DNA from 2 places in the Pectobacterium araliae genome. Region 2 is predicted to be linked to the other one. Evidence: predicted binding sites of a transcription regulator. Region 2 holds the regulator's gene; the other holds the start of a gene.
What was found. The regulator PurR, encoded in region 2, represses purine synthesis genes. The targets are predictions, from matches to a motif close to CANGCAAACGTTTGCNTG.

Region 1 (8,791 bases), 1.6 Mb from region 2:
GTATCCAAATTACCACGAATTTTGTCGTCAAACAGAATTCGGAGACGCGATGGTTTACCGCCGCATTCTCGATTTGGTATGGGAAACATTAGTTGTTAAAGATGCGAAGGTTAATTTCGATAACCAGTTGGAAAAGCTGGAAGAAGCGGTTCCCGCCGCGGAAGATTACGATCTTTACGGTGTTTACCCGGCTATTGATGCCTGCATCGCACTGGGTGAGCTGATTCATTCGCGCTTAAGCGGTGAAACGCTGGAACATGCGATAGCCATCAGTGAAGCGTCCATCCGTACGGTTGCTATGTTGGAAATGACGCAGGCTGGCAAAGAAATGACCGACGACGAGCTCAAGATTTTGCCTGCGATTGAAGAAGAATGGGACATCCAATGGGAGATTTTTCGCCTGTTGGCGGCCTGTGAAGAACGCGATATTGAGCTGATCAAAGGGCTCCGTTCCGATCTGCGCGAGGCCGGAAGTAGTAACATCGGGATAAATTTGCATCAATAACGCGATAAAACGTGATTTAAGGCCTGAAATGGCCTGTCTTAAGGCTTCACATTCGCACCCTGTCTGGTCTACATTTGGGGGGCGTAAAAAAAGTGGCTGTCGGTGCGTGTATGCAGGAGAGTGCTACTACACCCTAAAACGGGAAAGGGCATATCCGTCGCACTCGATGCTTAGCAAGCGATAAACACACTGTAAGGATAACTTATGAATAAGACTCAACTGATTGATGTAATTGCGGACAAAGCTGATCTGTCAAAAGCACAGGCTAAAGCAGCTCTGGAATCAACTTTGGCGGCAATTACCGAGTCTCTGAAAGAAGGTGATGCAGTACAATTAGTTGGTTTTGGTACGTTTAAAGTGAACCATCGTAATGAGCGCACTGGCCGCAACCCACAAACCGGTAAAGAAATCAAAATTGCTGCTGCCAACGTGCCAGCGTTTGTTTCTGGCAAGGCTCTGAAAGACGCTGTTAAATAAGCCCATGCCGGTTAAAAGTTTAAGCAGAGGGGCGTTTTCGCCCCTTTTGCTTTTACGAAGTTTGTGTGGCGCAGGCCTCGTGCTTATAGCCGTGGTAGCTTGTAGTAGCCGCACCGCACCGCCGGAAGTGTTCGCTAGCGGTTACGTTGCCGATCGTGGTGTTGTGCGTTTGTGGCGTAAGGATGATGCGCAGAATACGACGGCACTGACCACCGTGTACAACCCGCTTCAGGGCAATGCACTGGTGGTGACGCGCTATACATTCCAGCAGGATAAGCTACGCGAGATACAGCGTAATCAGCTCGGAGCGCAGCAAGAAGATGTACGTTTGCGCTTTGCAGAAGATGGAACTGTCAGCTTTATGCAGCGGCAGTTGGCTGAAAGACGTGAAGCGGTATCCGATGATGATGTTGCACTCTACCAGTTTGATGCTAAACGTATGCTGGAACTGAGTGATGTCTTGCGTGCAGGCAAGGTTATGCTAAAGCAAGGGAAATGGCTGGAAGGGCAGGTTCAGTCTTGTGACGGTACGGTCGTTCGTCCTGATTTTGACAGAGACTCGCGTGAATGGATCGCGCAGCAAAAAGCGCGTGCAACACGCGCGCTAAACGTCGCGTGGTTGGAAGCACCAGAAGGAACGCAGCTACTGCTGGTGGTGGTGGATGATGTCTGCCAGTGGCAGCCTAAATAGCTATTAGCCATAAAGAATCTGGCTATAAAAAACCCGGATGTCTCCGGGCTTCAGTATTGATCCGATAATCGTTTACCGAACTTTTTCTTATCAGGCTTGCTCGCGCTCAATGGCACGGTAGCCGATGTCTTTTCGGCAGAATACCCCTTGCCACTGAATACCTGCTGCTATTTCATAAGCGCGTTGTTGCGCTTCAGCCACGGTATTACCTAATGCAGTGACGCACAGTACGCGGCCACCGTTGGTGACGACATCAATGCCGTTCAACTTGGTGCCAGCGTGGAAGACTTTGCCATCTTCGGCATCCTGCTGTGGTAAACCGGAAATCACATCACCCGTATTGTAGTCAGCCGGGTAACCGCCTGCAGCCAATACCACACCCAGAGACGGACGTTCATCCCAGACTGAATCTTTCTGATCCAGCGTGCCGTCACAGGCTGCCAGACACAGCTCAACCAGATCGGAGCGCAGGCGCAGCATAATTGGTTGTGTTTCTGGATCGCCAAAGCGGCAGTTGAATTCGATCACTTTTGGCTGGCCATCGGCAGAAATCATCAGACCGGCATACAGGAAACCGACGTAGGTATTTCCCTCAGCGGCCATACCGTTAACGGTCGGCCAAATTACCTGATCCATCACCCGCTGGTGGATTTCATCAGTCACGACCGGAGCTGGCGAGTAAGCGCCCATGCCACCGGTATTCGGGCCAGTGTCTTTATCCCCGACGCGTTTATGATCCTGACTGGTTGCCATCGGCAGCACGTTCTTGCCATCCACCATAACGATGAAGCTGGCTTCTTCGCCATCAAGGAACTCTTCCACCACGATACGGTGTCCGGCATCGCCGAATGCATTCCCCGCTAGCATATCCTGAATGGCGTTTTCCGCTTCCTGCAACGTCATGGCGACAATCACGCCTTTGCCAGCGGCCAATCCGTCGGCCTTGATGACGATCGGTGCGCCTTTACTGCGTACATAGGCCAGCGCGGGTTCCACTTCGGTGAAGTTCTGGTATTCGGCTGTCGGGATGTTATGGCGTGCCAGGAAATCTTTAGTAAAGGCTTTAGAGCCTTCTAACTGTGCAGCGCCTTGCGTTGGACCAAAGATTTTTAGACCAGCGCTCTGAAACGCATCCACAACACCGATAACTAAGGGGGATTCTGGGCCAACGATGGTTAGATCGATGTGGTTTTCCTGCGCAAAAGCGACTAACGCTGGAATATCCGTTGCGGCGATATCGACGTTGGTCAGCGCAGGTTCAAGTGCGGTGCCCGCGTTTCCCGGAGCAACATAAACATGTTTCGCCAGCGGTGACTGTGCCGCTTTCCAGGCCAGCGCGTGTTCGCGTCCGCCATTACCAATTACTAAAATGTTCATTTCGGTCAGCTCCAGAATTAATGGCGGAAATGGCGCATGTCGGTAAAGATCATCGCAATGCCGTGTTCGTTGGCGGCGGCAATGACTTCATCATCACGAATAGACCCGCCCGGTTGGATCACGCAGGTAATGCCAACGGTAGCAGCGGCATCAATACCATCACGGAATGGGAAGAACGCATCAGATGCCATGGCGGAACCTTTTACTTCCAGCCCCTCATCGCTCGCTTTGATCCCGGCGATTTTCGCTGAGTAAACGCGGCTCATCTGGCCAGCACCTATCCCGATGGTCATATTGTCGCGTGCGTACACAATCGCATTGGATTTAACGAACTTAGCGACTTTCCAGCAGAAAAGGGCATCACGTAATTCCTGTTCGCTCGGCTGGCGCTCGGTTACGACACGCAGTTGAGATACATCAACCATGCCCAGATCGCGGTCCTGTACCAGCAAACCACCGTTGACGCGTTTGAAATCCAGAGCCGGAACGCGTTGCTGCCAGCTACCGCTGGTCAGGACACGGACGTTTTGTTTGGCCGCAGTAACCTTCAAAGCTGCTTCACTGGCAGATGGCGCAATAATGACTTCGACAAACTGACGGCTGATGATGGCCTGTGCCGTTTCTTCATCCAGCTCGCGGTTGAAAGCGATAATGCCGCCGAATGCAGATGTTGGATCGGTTTTATAGGCGCGTTCGTAGGCATCAAGAATGGAGCCACCAATCGCCACGCCACACGGATTCGCGTGTTTAACAATAACGCAGGCTGGTTCGGCAAATTCCTTCACACACTCCAGCGCTGCATCAGTATCGGCGATGTTGTTATAAGACAGCGCCTTGCCTTGTCGCTGTATAGAAGTCGCGACCGAGGCCTCGTGAATATTCTCTTCTATATAGAAGGCAGCTTGCTGATGGCTGTTCTCGCCGTAGCGCATGTCCTGCTTTTTGATGTAGTTCAGGTTCAACGTGCGCGGGAAGTGACCCGATGGTTTATCGGTATCACCGTGGTAAGGCGGAACCAGTGCACCAAAGTAGTTGGCAATCATACTGTCGTAAGCGGCAGTATGTTCGAATGCTTTAATGGCTAAATCGAAACGGGTTTCGTAGGTCAGTGAACCTTCGTTGGCGTCGATTTCATTAATGATGGCACTGTAGTCGCTGCTCTTGACTACGATAGCCACATCTTTATGGTTCTTGGCGGCGGAGCGGACCATCGTCGGGCCGCCGATATCGATATTCTCAACCGCATCTTCTAATGTGCAGTTCTCACGAGCGACGGTCTGAGCAAACGGATACAGATTCACTACGACGATATCAATCGGTTTGATGTCGTGCTGCGCCATGATCGCATCATCCCGATCGCGTCGTCCCAGAATGCCACCATGCACTTTCGGGTGCAGAGTCTTTACTCGCCCATCCATCATTTCCGGGAAACCCGTGTAGTCGGAGACTTCTGTCACCGCTAAGCCAGCATCAGCCAGCAAACGGGCGGTTCCACCAGTAGAAAGGAGCTCGACGCCACGTTGGGACAGAGCTTGAGCAAATTCGACAATACCTGCTTTGTCAGAAACGCTGAGCAGAGCGCGGCGAATTGGACGACGTTGTTGCATGATGATGTTATCCCCTGGATTTGGGTAGTCAGTAAAGAACGGTATGTGAATATCGTCTTTGTTAGAGCAATGATTGCGGAATAAAGAGAAATATTCAGTTAGCGTTCGCCAAAACGCGACGATTTTGAACGCGGTGAATTGTAGCGAAAACGTTTGCGTGATGCTCGTCAATTTTTGAGTTGAATGCTTTCTGTGGATAAGTTTGTGTAAAAGTAGGTATAAGGTGGGCTTTTGCTGTGGAATGCAGCAAACGGTCATTTTTCCTTAAAATACCTATTGCGGCAGGTTGAGAAGTCCCTATAATGCGCCTCCATCGACACGGCGCTGTGACTCACAACCGGGTCGATAAAGAAAGAGAAAGCGCTTTAAAATAAACGTTGACTCTGAAGGTGAAAAGCGTAATATACGCCACCTCGCGAAGCGGTTAAGGCTGCAACGCACTGCTCTTTAACAATATAATCAGACAATCTGTGTGGGCACTCACAAGACCGTATCTTAACGATATAAAAAGTCTTGAAGAGTGAACAACAGTGAAATTCATTACGAATAAACAGTTTTAATTCTTTGAGCATCGCTGACGAGTTCAGCAAATCAAACAAATCTTAAATTGAAGAGTTTGATCATGGCTCAGATTGAACGCTGGCGGCAGGCCTAACACATGCAAGTCGAGCGGTAGCACAGGGGAGCTTGCTCTCTGGGTGACGAGCGGCGGACGGGTGAGTAATGTCTGGGAAACTGCCTGATGGAGGGGGATAACTACTGGAAACGGTAGCTAATACCGCATAACGTCTTCGGACCAAAGAGGGGGACCTTCGGGCCTCTTGCCATCGGATGTGCCCAGATGGGATTAGCTGGTAGGTGAGGTAATGGCTCACCTAGGCGACGATCCCTAGCTGGTCTGAGAGGATGACCAGCCACACTGGAACTGAGACACGGTCCAGACTCCTACGGGAGGCAGCAGTGGGGAATATTGCACAATGGGCGCAAGCCTGATGCAGCCATGCCGCGTGTGTGAAGAAGGCCTTCGGGTTGTAAAGCACTTTCAGCGAGGAGGAAGGCGGTAAGGTTAATAACCTTACCGATTGACGTTACCCGCAGAAGAAGCACCGGCTAACTCCGTGCCAGCAGCCGCGGTAATACGGAGGGTGCAAGCGTTAATCGGAATGACTGGGCGTAAAGCGCACGCAGGCGGTCTGTTAAGTTGGATGTGAAATCCCCGGGCTTAACCTGGGAACTGCATTCAAAACTGACAGGCTAGAGTCTTGTAGAGGGGGGTAGAATTCCAGGTGTAGCGGTGAAATGCGTAGAGATCTGGAGGAATACCGGTGGCGAAGGCGGCCCCCTGGACAAAGACTGACGCTCAGGTGCGAAAGCGTGGGGAGCAAACAGGATTAGATACCCTGGTAGTCCACGCTGTAAACGATGTCGATTTGGAGGTTGTGCCCTTGAGGCGTGGCTTCCGGAGCTAACGCGTTAAATCGACCGCCTGGGGAGTACGGCCGCAAGGTTAAAACTCAAATGAATTGACGGGGGCCCGCACAAGCGGTGGAGCATGTGGTTTAATTCGATGCAACGCGAAGAACCTTACCTACTCTTGACATCCACAGAACTTAGCAGAGATGCTTTGGTGCCTTAGGGAACTGTGAGACAGGTGCTGCATGGCTGTCGTCAGCTCGTGTTGTGAAATGTTGGGTTAAGTCCCGCAACGAGCGCAACCCTTATCCTTTGTTGCCAGCGATTCGGTCGGGAACTCAAAGGAGACTGCCGGTGATAAACCGGAGGAAGGTGGGGATGACGTCAAGTCATCATGGCCCTTACGAGTAGGGCTACACACGTGCTACAATGGCGTATACAAAGAGAAGCGACCTCGCGAGAGCAAGCGGACCTCATAAAGTACGTCGTAGTCCGGATTGGAGTCTGCAACTCGACTCCATGAAGTCGGAATCGCTAGTAATCGTAGATCAGAATGCTACGGTGAATACGTTCCCGGGCCTTGTACACACCGCCCGTCACACCATGGGAGTGGGTTGCAAAAGAAGTAGGTAGCTTAACCTTCGGGAGGGCGCTTACCACTTTGTGATTCATGACTGGGGTGAAGTCGTAACAAGGTAACCGTAGGGGAACCTGCGGTTGGATCACCTCCTTACCAAAAAGATGTGCGTTGAGTGAAGTGCTCACACAGATTGTCTGATGAAAATACTGAGCAAGCGCACCTGTTGATGCGATGAGTGTAAACTCATGCTGACGCGAGAGTGCCGGGTTTATGATCCGGTACGGATTTTTCGTGTCCCCATCGTCTAGAGGCCTAGGACACTGCCCTTTCACGGCTGTAACAGGGGTTCGAATCCCCTTGGGGACGCCAATCCGATAATGAGTGAAAGACATTATCATGAATATCTTAAAGATGATTCTTCGGAGTCATGTTTACGATATTGCTCTTTAACAATCTGGAACAAGCTGAAAATTGAAACATGACAGCTGAATGAACATTGATACCTGCGGGTGTCAATGGTGAATCAGTCTGTCAATGAGTCTCTCAAATAATCGCAGCGCGATACGTGACTTTGATTACTCAAAGACACCTTCGGGTTGTGAGGTTAAGCGACTAAGCGTACACGGTGGATGCCTAGGCAGTCAGAGGCGATGAAGGGCGTGCTAATCTGCGATAAGCGTCGGTAAGCTGATATGAAGCGTAATACCCGACGATACCCGAATGGGGAAACCCAGTGTGTTTCGACACACTATCATTAACTGAATACATAGGTTAATGAGGCGAACCGGGGGAACTGAAACATCTCAGTACCCCGAGGAAAAGAAATCAACCGAGATTCCCCCAGTAGCGGCGAGCGAACGGGGAGGAGCCCAGAACCAGAATCAGTTTGTGTGTTAGTGGAAGCGTCTGGAAAGTCGCACAGTAAAGGGTGATAGTCCCGTACACAAAAATGCACAAGTTGTGAGTTCGATGAGTAGGGCGGGACACGTGACATCCTGTCTGAATATGGGGGGACCATCCTCCAAGGCTAAATACTCCTGACTGACCGATAGTGAACCAGTACCGTGAGGGAAAGGCGAAAAGAACCCCGGCGAGGGGAGTGAAATAGAACCTGAAACCGTGTACGTACAAGCAGTGGGAGCCTACTCGTTAGGTGACTGCGTACCTTTTGTATAATGGGTCAGCGACTTATATTCTGTAGCAAGGTTAACCGAATAGGGGAGCCGCAGGGAAACCGAGTCTTAACTGGGCGTTAAGTTGCAGGGTATAGACCCGAAACCCGGTGATCTAGCCATGGGCAGGTTGAAGGTTGGGTAACACTAACTGGAGGACCGAACCGACTAATGTTGAAAAATTAGCGGATGACTTGTGGCTGGGGGTGAAAGGCCAATCAAACCGGGAGATAGCTGGTTCTCCCCGAAAGCTATTTAGGTAGCGCCTCGTGAACTCATCTTCGGGGGTAGAGCACTGTTTCGGCTAGGGGGTCATCCCGACTTACCAACCCGATGCAAACTACGAATACCGAAGAATGTTATCACGGGAGACACACGGCGGGTGCTAACGTTCGTCGTGAAGAGGGAAACAACCCAGACCGCCAGCTAAGGTCCCAAAGTCATGGTTAAGTGGGAAACGATGTGGGAAGGCATAGACAGCCAGGATGTTGGCTTAGAAGCAGCCATCATTTAAAGAAAGCGTAATAGCTCACTGGTCGAGTCGGCCTGCGCGGAAGATGTAACGGGGCTAAACCATGCACCGAAGCTGCGGCAGCGACGCTTAGGCGTTGTTGGGTAGGGGAGCGTTCTGTAAGCCGTCGAAGGTGGCCTGTGAGGGCTGCTGGAGGTATCAGAAGTGCGAATGCTGACATAAGTAACGATAATGCGGGTGAAAAACCCGCACGCCGGAAGACCAAGGGTTCCTGTCCAACGTTAATCGGGGCAGGGTGAGTCGACCCCTAAGGCGAGGCTGAAAAGCGTAGTCGATGGGAAACAGGTTAATATTCCTGTACTGGGTGTTACTGCGAAGGGGGGACGGAGAAAGCTAGGTTATCCGGGCGACGGTTGTCCCGGTTTAAGCGTGAAGGTGGGTGACTTAGGTAAATCCGGGTCATCGTTAACACTGAGGCGTGATGACGAGTCACTACG
Region 2 (8,791 bases):
AAGCTAAAGGTCAATGAGCAGAAGAGTGCGGTGGCGCGACCGTGGGAGCGTAAGTTCCTGGGATACAGCGTGACACGGCACAAACAGACCCGACTGAAGATCGCAGGGAGCAGTGTCGAGAGGCTGAAGGAGAAGATCCGTAGCCTGACGACAGGGCACGCGACGAAATCAGTGAAAGGCGTAATCAATGAACTCACACCGATACTGCGAGGCTGGATGAGCTACTTCAGATACACGGAAGTAAAAGGAGTTCTGGAGAAGATTGACGGCTGGGTCAGGCGTAAACTGCGCAGTCTACTGTGGCGGCAATGGAAACGAACGTATACGCGAGCCCGAATGCTAATGCGAGCGGGCTTGTGTGAAAAGCGAGCGTGGAGGTCGGCGAGTAACCAGCGAGGAGCGTGGTGGAACGCGGGGTCGAGTCACATGAATGATGCGATAAAGACGGCGCAGTTCAGACGACTCGGCTTGATATCACTAGTGGAGCAGCAACGGCAGTTCCAGAGTTAACATGAACCGCCGTATGCGGAACCGCACGTACGGTGGTGTGAGAGGACGGCGGGAGTAATCTCGCCTCCTACTCGATTAGCAGGCGGGAATAAGAACATCGGTCTATGTTGAGTCGCCGAGATTAGCGGCGATAATCGCGAAACGGACCGTCGGCAACCGAGCGACGTTCAATCAACGTCGGATGCACCTCAATGACGTGTGCATCTTCACGCTTGCTGGTAATCCGATCCAGCAACATAGAAAACGCGGATTGGCCCAGACGCTCTTTGGGCTGATGGATGGTGGTTAGTGCGGGCGTAAAGAAGCGCGCGTGGCGGACGTTGTCATAACCGATCACCGAAATATCTTGTGGCACACGTAACCCCAATTCGTCTGCCGCACAAATGGCTCCCATCGCCATGATATCGCCACCACAGAATACCGCGGTAGGTCGCTGCTTTTGCGCGAGAATCTGATGCATGGCTTTATAACCGGATTCCGGTTCAAAATCGCCCCGCACGACCCATTCATCGCGCACGGTAATGTCGGCTTCCTTCAAGGCTTTTAAAAAGCCAAGGTAGCGTCCGTTACCCGTGTTGCGCTCTTGTATTCCAGGGATAGCGCCAATATCCCGATGACCGCGTTCAATCAGGTAGCGGCCTGCCATATAACCGCCCTCAAAGGCGTTATCGATGATGGTATCGGTAAAATCGCTGTGCATTTGTCCCCAGTCCATGACGACCATAGGAATGCTGCGATAATCTTCCAACATGCCCAATAACTCTGGCGGGTACTCGGCACACATGACCAGCAGGCCGTCGACGCGTTTTTGCGCCAGCATCGAGAGATAAGCGCGCTGTTTGCCGATATCGTTATGAGAATTACACAGCACCAGCGTGTAGCCTTTGGCATAACAGCTGTTTTCGACCGCTTCAATGATCTCGGCGAAATAGGGCGCTTCGCTGGATGTAGCCAGCAAGCCGATAGATTTAGTGTGATTAACTTTAAGGCTACGGGCGACGGCGCTAGGCGAATAGTGCAATTCCTTGATTGCTGCCCTGACGGCTGCCTTAGTCTCTTCGGCGACGAAACGTGTTTTATTGATCACGTGCGATACGGTTGTGGTGGAAACGCCAGCACGTTTTGCCACATCTTTAATCGTTGCCATCTAAAAATGACTCCTGAACTTACCTGTTACAGACGTAAGTATATTGTTAATCGTTTGCCTACGTTTAAAGTTCTTCTTCTAAGCTAAAAAACAGGATTTCAGAAGGAGAATGCCGAATGTTATACCGAAGGGATCTGGCTTGACGTTTTTCGACTGGCACGCAGCGCTTTCATAAACAGCGGATTGTGTCCGATTTATCATGAAAGTGAAAGGGCTAATTTATACTATTAGTGATGCATGCGTCGGAGATTTTTCGTTAGAATTATGAAAGAATCGTAATAACCCTATTATTTGTCGCTTTATTGTCTCAGTGGGTTCGGCTGTAAATGATAGTGTCTTTTTTCAGATGAAATTTGTTTGCTAATAAGGAGTGGCCTATGGATACCGATTTGAAGATGTCTTTGCTGACAACGGTTGGCTCGTTGGCTGTGATCATCACGTTTAGTTTCATTGCGGTGTTGAACTAACCTTCAGTGTTTCTGCGCATTCAGACAGGGTTATTGCACAGAATCTGTCTGAATACGCTTCTGTTCGGCGTGCTATCGCTTAACGAATGGTCTGTGGCGTCACCACGCGACGCGCCCCTACATAATGCTCCTGCCAATAATCCTCACTTAGCTTGCTGATGCGAATATCTGAACCGGTACGCGGTGACTGGATAAATTTGCCTTCTCCCAGATAAACCCCGACGTGATCGGCGGCACCACGATTATTGATGCGGAAAAAGACCAGATCACCACTTTCCAGCTCACTTTTTTTAATCGGTGCGGCATCACGCAGATGGTACATCTCGTTCGCGGTACGTGGGATTGGGATCTTAACGACGTCTTTATAGGCGTAATAGACCAGTCCGCTACAGTCGAAACCGGTAAAAGGCGATGATCCGCCCCAGTGGTAAGGCTTACCGATCTGGCTCATCAGTTTATTCATTGCTGTCGTTTTGGCGTGTTGATAGCGTTTTTTATGCGCTGTGCTCAGCGCCATCCCCTTTTCTGTGGGCGCTGGATTTTTATCCACTTTTCCTTTGAGCGCGGTCTTCTTCAACTCGGTTTTGACTCTGGTCTGTGCGATTGTCTGCCTATCCTCTTCAGGCTTTAGCTTTTTAAGGTTTTTTTTCACTAGTGCAGGCGTGCTGCTTTGCGTCCGGGATAGCTTCTTTTCTACTGGTTTGTTAGCCGTACGGGGTTTGAATTTATTGCTGACGGTGGTCGGTTCTGGCTTTTTACTTTTGATTGGTGCTGGTGATTTAGCAGTACCCTTTGTTTGACGGTTTTTCTTATTCGTTTCTTCAACGACGCTTTTCTTCGGCGTAGAATGCGGGGTATGCGGCGCAGCCTGAACGATGTTCAGGGATAGGTTACTGAAAAATAATATAAAAAGAGTAATAAATAAGCGCATAATAAAAGTGACCGAACATAATCCTTAACTCGCTCAATCCGCACAGTATTCCTGAAAACGGCGTCATAAAAAAGTGGGCATGGTCGCTTTATTCATACAGAATAGTGAAAAAACGTTAATAGTTGTTTTTTCGTCTGATTTATCAGCGTTTTCTGGCGCTGATTTCATCAATGATGAATAATCGGCAGGAAAATAACCCTACAAAAAATGGCGTTTTTTTGTAGCTAGTGGCATCGGTACAATATCATTGAGTCAATGTCGCTGTCGTAACACTCTGACGGCGACTCATGGCTAGCGTTTGGACGTTAGCCATCCTATAGATTTAAGGAAGCAAGAAGATGACGACACCGACAATTGAAAAAATTCAGCGCCAAATTGCTGAAAACCCGATTCTGCTGTACATGAAAGGTTCCCCAAAATTGCCAAGCTGCGGTTTTTCTGCACAGACCGTCCAGGCATTGTCTTCATGTGGCGAACGTTTTGCTTATGTTGATATTTTACAGAACCCGGATATTCGTGCTGAGCTGCCGAAATACGCGAACTGGCCGACATTCCCACAGCTGTGGGTGGATGGCGAACTGGTTGGCGGCTGTGATATCGTAGTTGAAATGTTTCAGCGTGGCGAACTGCAACAGCTGATCAAAGAAACGGCTGATAAATACAAAGCGCAGCAGGCCGATCAAGAGTGATGTTTGCCCCACACATCATAACAATCTACATATTGTTATGATGTGAGCGTGAATATTCCCAGCGGGTGCCTTATGGCACCCGTTCTTTTACGACTAGCTTTCGTGTTTTCTTAGTCTTCGGTGGAAGTGTCTTCGAGAGAACGTTCTTCCAGCGCAAGCGGCCACCCTCCGAGACGTTTCCAGCGGTTAACCAACTCACAGAACAATAACGCAGTCTGGTTTGTGTCATACAGCGCGGAGTGCGCCTGGCTGGAATCAAACGCAATACCCGCGGTAATACAGGCTTTAGCCAGAACCGTTTGGCCTAAAACCAGTCCGCTAAGGGCGGCGGTATCGAAGGTAGCGAAAGGATGGAATGGGTTACGTTTCAGGCTACAACGCTCTGCCGCTGCTGCCATAAAGCTGTGATCGAAGGTGGCATTATGCGCCACGATAATCGCACGGTTACAGCCCTGATCTTTAATCCCTTTACGCACGACTTTGAAAATTTCGTGCAGCGCATCATATTCGCTCACCGCGCCGCGTAACGGATTGGTGGGGTCAATGCCATTAAACGCCAGTGCAGCAGGTTCCAGAATCGCGCCTTCGAATGGCTCAACATGAAAATGTAGCGTTTCATCTGGCTGTAACCAACCGTCTTGATCCATTTTTAATGTTACCGCCGCGACTTCCAGCAAGGCATCGGTTTTCGCATTAAATCCGGCAGTCTCAACATCAATCACTACGGGATAAAACCCACGAAAACGGCCGCTCAGGGCGTTCAGATCACTTTTATCAGCCATTTGTCTCTTAATTGTCAGCAAAACGCAGCGCGTATTATTACAAATTTTGGCCGGAGATGCAGCATGCTCGTTACCTTTCAACCGGTGGAGGTAGCAGAAGAAGGGGGGAGAACAGGTGCCGATGTAGCACCTGTAAAATGCGGGGGATTAGTGGCCGATGCCGTTACCGGCGTGGGCGTTTTCGATCAATTCGATTTTATAACCGTCTGGATCTTCGATGAATGCGATAACGGTGGTACCGCCTTTGACCGGCCCCGCTTCACGCGTCACATTACCGCCCGCTTTGCGGATACGCTCACAGGTTGCGGCAACATCGTCAACGCCCAATGCAATATGACCATAGGCGTTGCCCAAATCATAGCTGTCGACGCCCCAGTTGTAGGTCAGCTCGATAACGGCACCCTCGCTCTCCTCGGTATAACCGACGAAAGCCAGTGTGTATTGGTATTCGGTATTCTCGCTGGTGCGCAGTACGCGCATGCCCAGAATCTGGGTATAGAAATCAATAGAACGTTGTAAATCGCCAACACGCAGCATGGTATGAAGTAAACGCATAATGCCCTCGTTAAAAAAGTACAGCAAAAGGGAAGTATAGCGTTGTGGCTCTGGTGAGTCCAAGCTGTTGGAATGGTGCTAAAAATGCGACACGATGGTGGGGTTTGTGTTAAAACGTACTAACAGGAGGGATTAATGATGTAGTAAAGGGATTTTAGGCCGCCTGACGTATAAAAAAATCGTCAGTGATTACAATGGTTATCTAATTATTTTCATTGTGACGGTCTGTTTTGGCTTGCCAGCAGTAAAGAACAGGGCTTCAATAAATAGAGTTGTAGCGGGAGGTGGTGTGCCAGAGCAGCTTGAACTCTTTGTTGTCCCTAATCCATGTCGTGGTATTTGTCAGGCGGATGATGGCGGATATTGTCGCGGTTGCTTTCGCAGTCGTAACGAACGCTTTAGTTGGGGTCAAATGAGTGATGCTCAGAAACAGGATGTACTGCGTTTGTGTCGGCAAAGAATGAAACGGTCGCAGCGTTCAGAGAAAACCGATACACCAGCAGAATTCCATCAGCCATCATTGTTTTAAGTCATTTTGTCTTAGACGGTCTATTTACGTGAAATTTTGTTTAAGCAACGCAGGAGCGTTCGATTGAATAAAATAAGCCGAAGATCATTTTTAAAAGACTTTTATTTGATAGAATCACTTTTAGGAAAGGTTCTATTTTTTACGATAGTCATATCGTTTTTTATTCTTATAAATCAGAATTGATTGCAATCCAGGGATATAACTTAGCGTGCTAACAATAAGGAGAGGTGATGGAATTGCCATTAGGATCTGATTTAGCTCGTCTGGTGCGCGTGTGGCGTGCGCTGGTCGATCACCGATTAAAACCACTTGAGCTGACTCAAACGCATTGGGTCACGTTGCATAACATATACCACTTACCCCCTGGCCAGTCGCAGATTCAATTGGCCAAAGCAATTGGTATTGAGCAACCCTCATTAGTTCGAACACTGGATCAGCTTGAGGAGAAAGGGTTAATCACTCGCCACGTTTGTGCTCACGATCGCCGAGCAAAACGTATTATGCTGACTGAATCAGCAGAACCAATAATACAGGCAGTCAATGGTGTAATTAGTCATACCCGAAGTGAGGTGTTATTTGGAATTACGCCAGAACAGGTTGATGAATTAGCGCTGTTGGTTTCGCGTCTTGAAAAAAATATATTGGCATTACATGAACATCAAGTGTAGCTAAATTTGGGTTACGCGGAGGGAGAATGAAATCCCGGTAATATTACTGATACCTGTTATTGGTTATTCATTCTGGGAGTTGATTATTCGTTGTGACGATCGCTGCGGAGAGTAGCGATCGTCACACAATGTTAACGTGGAGAAACGGTGATGCTACGGCCATTGCTCGCCATGGCAACACGTTGACCCGCGCTAAATTTCGTATCGCCCTGTTTCTGTACCACCATGATGGTACTGCCGTCATCACGACGAATTTCCAGCTCTACGCCCTGTGTACGGTTCAGCGCACCCGTCGCGCTTTGACCTGCTACACCACCCGCTACTGCGCCAGCCGCCGTTGCCAGACTACGACCGGAGCCGCCGCCGATAGTATTACCCAGGAAACCACCCAATACGGCACCGCCCAGCGCGCCGATCACGTTAGAATCTTCCCCAGCCTGAATCTGAACCGGACGCATAGAAACGATGGTGCCATAGGTAACGGTCTGCACCTGTTTAGCTTCGGATGCGCTGTACACATCACCAGAAAGCGTACTGGTATTAGCACAACCAGCTAGCGTGATACCAGCAAGGGTAACCACAAGCAAACGCTTCATCATAATAAAAACTCCTTAATAGCGAATATGTCGGGCTGGCTCAGCCTCGGCCGACGCAGTGTTATACCAATAAATTATGGTCTGGCTCAGTGTAGCATGCCACTCTTTTTACTCTTTTTTTCAGACTATAATAGTGCGCTTAAATTGCGTCTAAACAGAGCAGTAAATAGCACAGTACAGGGGGTTTTTTGTAGCAAATATTATCAAAAATTCCTTTTTGGTTAAAACCTAACCCGTGTGGCAAAAACGCAAAAAATTTAATAATTCAGCGTGTTAACGTGCTATTTTTATTCTCAGCGTAACGGTTGTTATCGGTGTTCTCTTTTTATCCCATAGGGGAAAGGCAATATAATGAGGTCAGGCAGATATATTGGCGTGATGTCCGGCACCAGTCTCGATGGTGTTGATGTTGTGCTAGCCGCGATTGACGAACATACGGTTGCTCAGCAGGCGAGTTATTGTCATCCGATACCACAGGATATCAAAATGGCCATCCTTGGGATGTGTCAGGGGCAGGCCGTAACGCTGTCGGCGCTGGGGCAGTTAGATACACGTTTAGGTATTTTGTTTGCCGAAGCGGTACTGACGCTGCTGAAAGAGACGGCATTGGGGGCGCAGGATATTACCGCGATTGGTTGCCATGGGCAGACGGTCTGGCATGAGCCTACGGGCGATGCGCCGTGTACGTTGCAGATAGGGGATAATAATCGCGTTGCTGCATTAACTGGCATCACCACCGTGGGTGATTTTCGTCGCCGTGATTTAGCCTATGGCGGACAAGGTGCTCCGCTGGTGCCGTCATTCCACCATGCATTGCTGCTACATCCTGTCGAGCGTCGTATTGTGCTCAATATCGGAGGGATCGCCAATCTGTCACTGCTGGTGCCAGGTGCGCCCGTGCGCGGTTACGATACCGGGCCGGGGAATATGCTGTTGGATGCTTGGATCTGGCGGCATTGCGCACAGCCGTATGATAAAGACGCGGCGTGGGCAGTAAGCGGCCAGGTGAATCCGCTATTGTTGCGTCGGATGTTGACCGATCCTTATTTTGCGTTACGGGCACCGAAAAGCACCGGACGTGAGTATTTCAATCTGGGCTGGCTGGAAAGAATGCTGGCTGGTCTGCCGCCGATAGCGCCGCAGGATGTTCAGGCGACGCTGGTCGAATTGACAGCCATGAGCATTGCTGAACAGGTGCTACTGGTCGGTGGATGTGAGCGTTTGTTGGTTTGTGGTGGCGGTGCGCGTAACCCGCTCATTATGATGCGGCTCTCGGCTTTACTGCCGGGTATCGAAGTCAGCACCACGGATGAATGTGGTGTGAGTGGCGATGATATGGAAGCGCTGGCATTTGCCTGGCTGGCATCACGGACGTTATCAGGGTTGCCGGGTAATTTGCCGTCCGTCACGGGGGCGAGTCAGGAAACGGTGTTAGGTGCGATTTATCCCATCAACGTAGATTAATCAGATTTTGCCGAGAGGTTCATGTTTATCCTCTTGTTAAACTTACATGAGCGGCAGTGACAGTTGCCGCCATTGACAAGAATAACAGGAGAAAAACATGAAACGATTGCTGACGGGGACCGCGCTGATTCTGCTGAGCGGATGCAGCTATTTGGGTCATAAGCAGACCGTGGAAACGCTGCGTTATCAATGTGGCACGATGCCACTAACCGTCACGCTACAGCAGGGCGGAGAAACGCCTGCACAGGTCGGCTTCCTGCTGGATGGTGAACGCCTGTCGCTTCCTCAGGTGGTGTCTGCTTCTGGAGTCAGATACAGCAATGATACCTATACGTTCTGGAGCAAAGGCGATCGTGCATTTATCCAACGGGGTGAACGCGTTATTGTGGACGATTGCGTGTTGGTGCCGATGTAACTGACGCTGAACGTGAGCCATGTCACTGCTGATTGCGA

Region 1: purH (bifunctional phosphoribosylaminoimidazolecarboxamide formyltransferase/IMP cyclohydrolase) is a predicted target of PurR. The motif match lies at 4,800-4,817, and genes of this name have one in related genera.

The regions. Positions count from the first base shown of each region.
Region 1 covers NZ_AP028908.1:4,202,539-4,211,329, reverse strand. Annotated here, with positions in the region: gene AACH44_RS19125 (YjaG family protein) at 1-505, shown strand, start outside; gene hupA (nucleoid-associated protein HU-alpha) at 710-982, shown strand; gene AACH44_RS19115 (DUF1481 domain-containing protein) at 987-1,673, shown strand; gene purD (phosphoribosylamine--glycine ligase) at 1,764-3,050, opposite strand; gene purH (bifunctional phosphoribosylaminoimidazolecarboxamide formyltransferase/IMP cyclohydrolase) at 3,068-4,657, opposite strand; rRNA gene AACH44_RS19100 (16S ribosomal RNA) at 5,262-6,803, shown strand; tRNA gene AACH44_RS19095 (tRNA-Glu) at 6,944-7,019, shown strand; rRNA gene AACH44_RS19090 (23S ribosomal RNA) at 7,253-8,791, shown strand, end outside.
Region 2 covers NZ_AP028908.1:2,566,443-2,575,233, reverse strand. Annotated here, with positions in the region: gene AACH44_RS11600 (group II intron maturase-specific domain-containing protein) at 1-510, shown strand, start outside; gene purR (HTH-type transcriptional repressor PurR) at 632-1,657, opposite strand; gene AACH44_RS11590 (YnhF family membrane protein) at 2,035-2,124, shown strand; gene AACH44_RS11585 (C40 family peptidase) at 2,204-3,055, opposite strand; gene AACH44_RS11580 (Grx4 family monothiol glutaredoxin) at 3,394-3,744, shown strand; gene rnt (ribonuclease T) at 3,855-4,526, opposite strand; gene gloA (lactoylglutathione lyase) at 4,674-5,081, opposite strand; gene AACH44_RS11565 (DUF1289 domain-containing protein) at 5,371-5,610, shown strand; gene slyA (transcriptional regulator SlyA) at 5,841-6,278, shown strand; gene AACH44_RS11555 (glycine zipper 2TM domain-containing protein) at 6,410-6,877, opposite strand; gene anmK (anhydro-N-acetylmuramic acid kinase) at 7,226-8,338, shown strand; gene AACH44_RS11545 (MliC family protein) at 8,436-8,753, shown strand.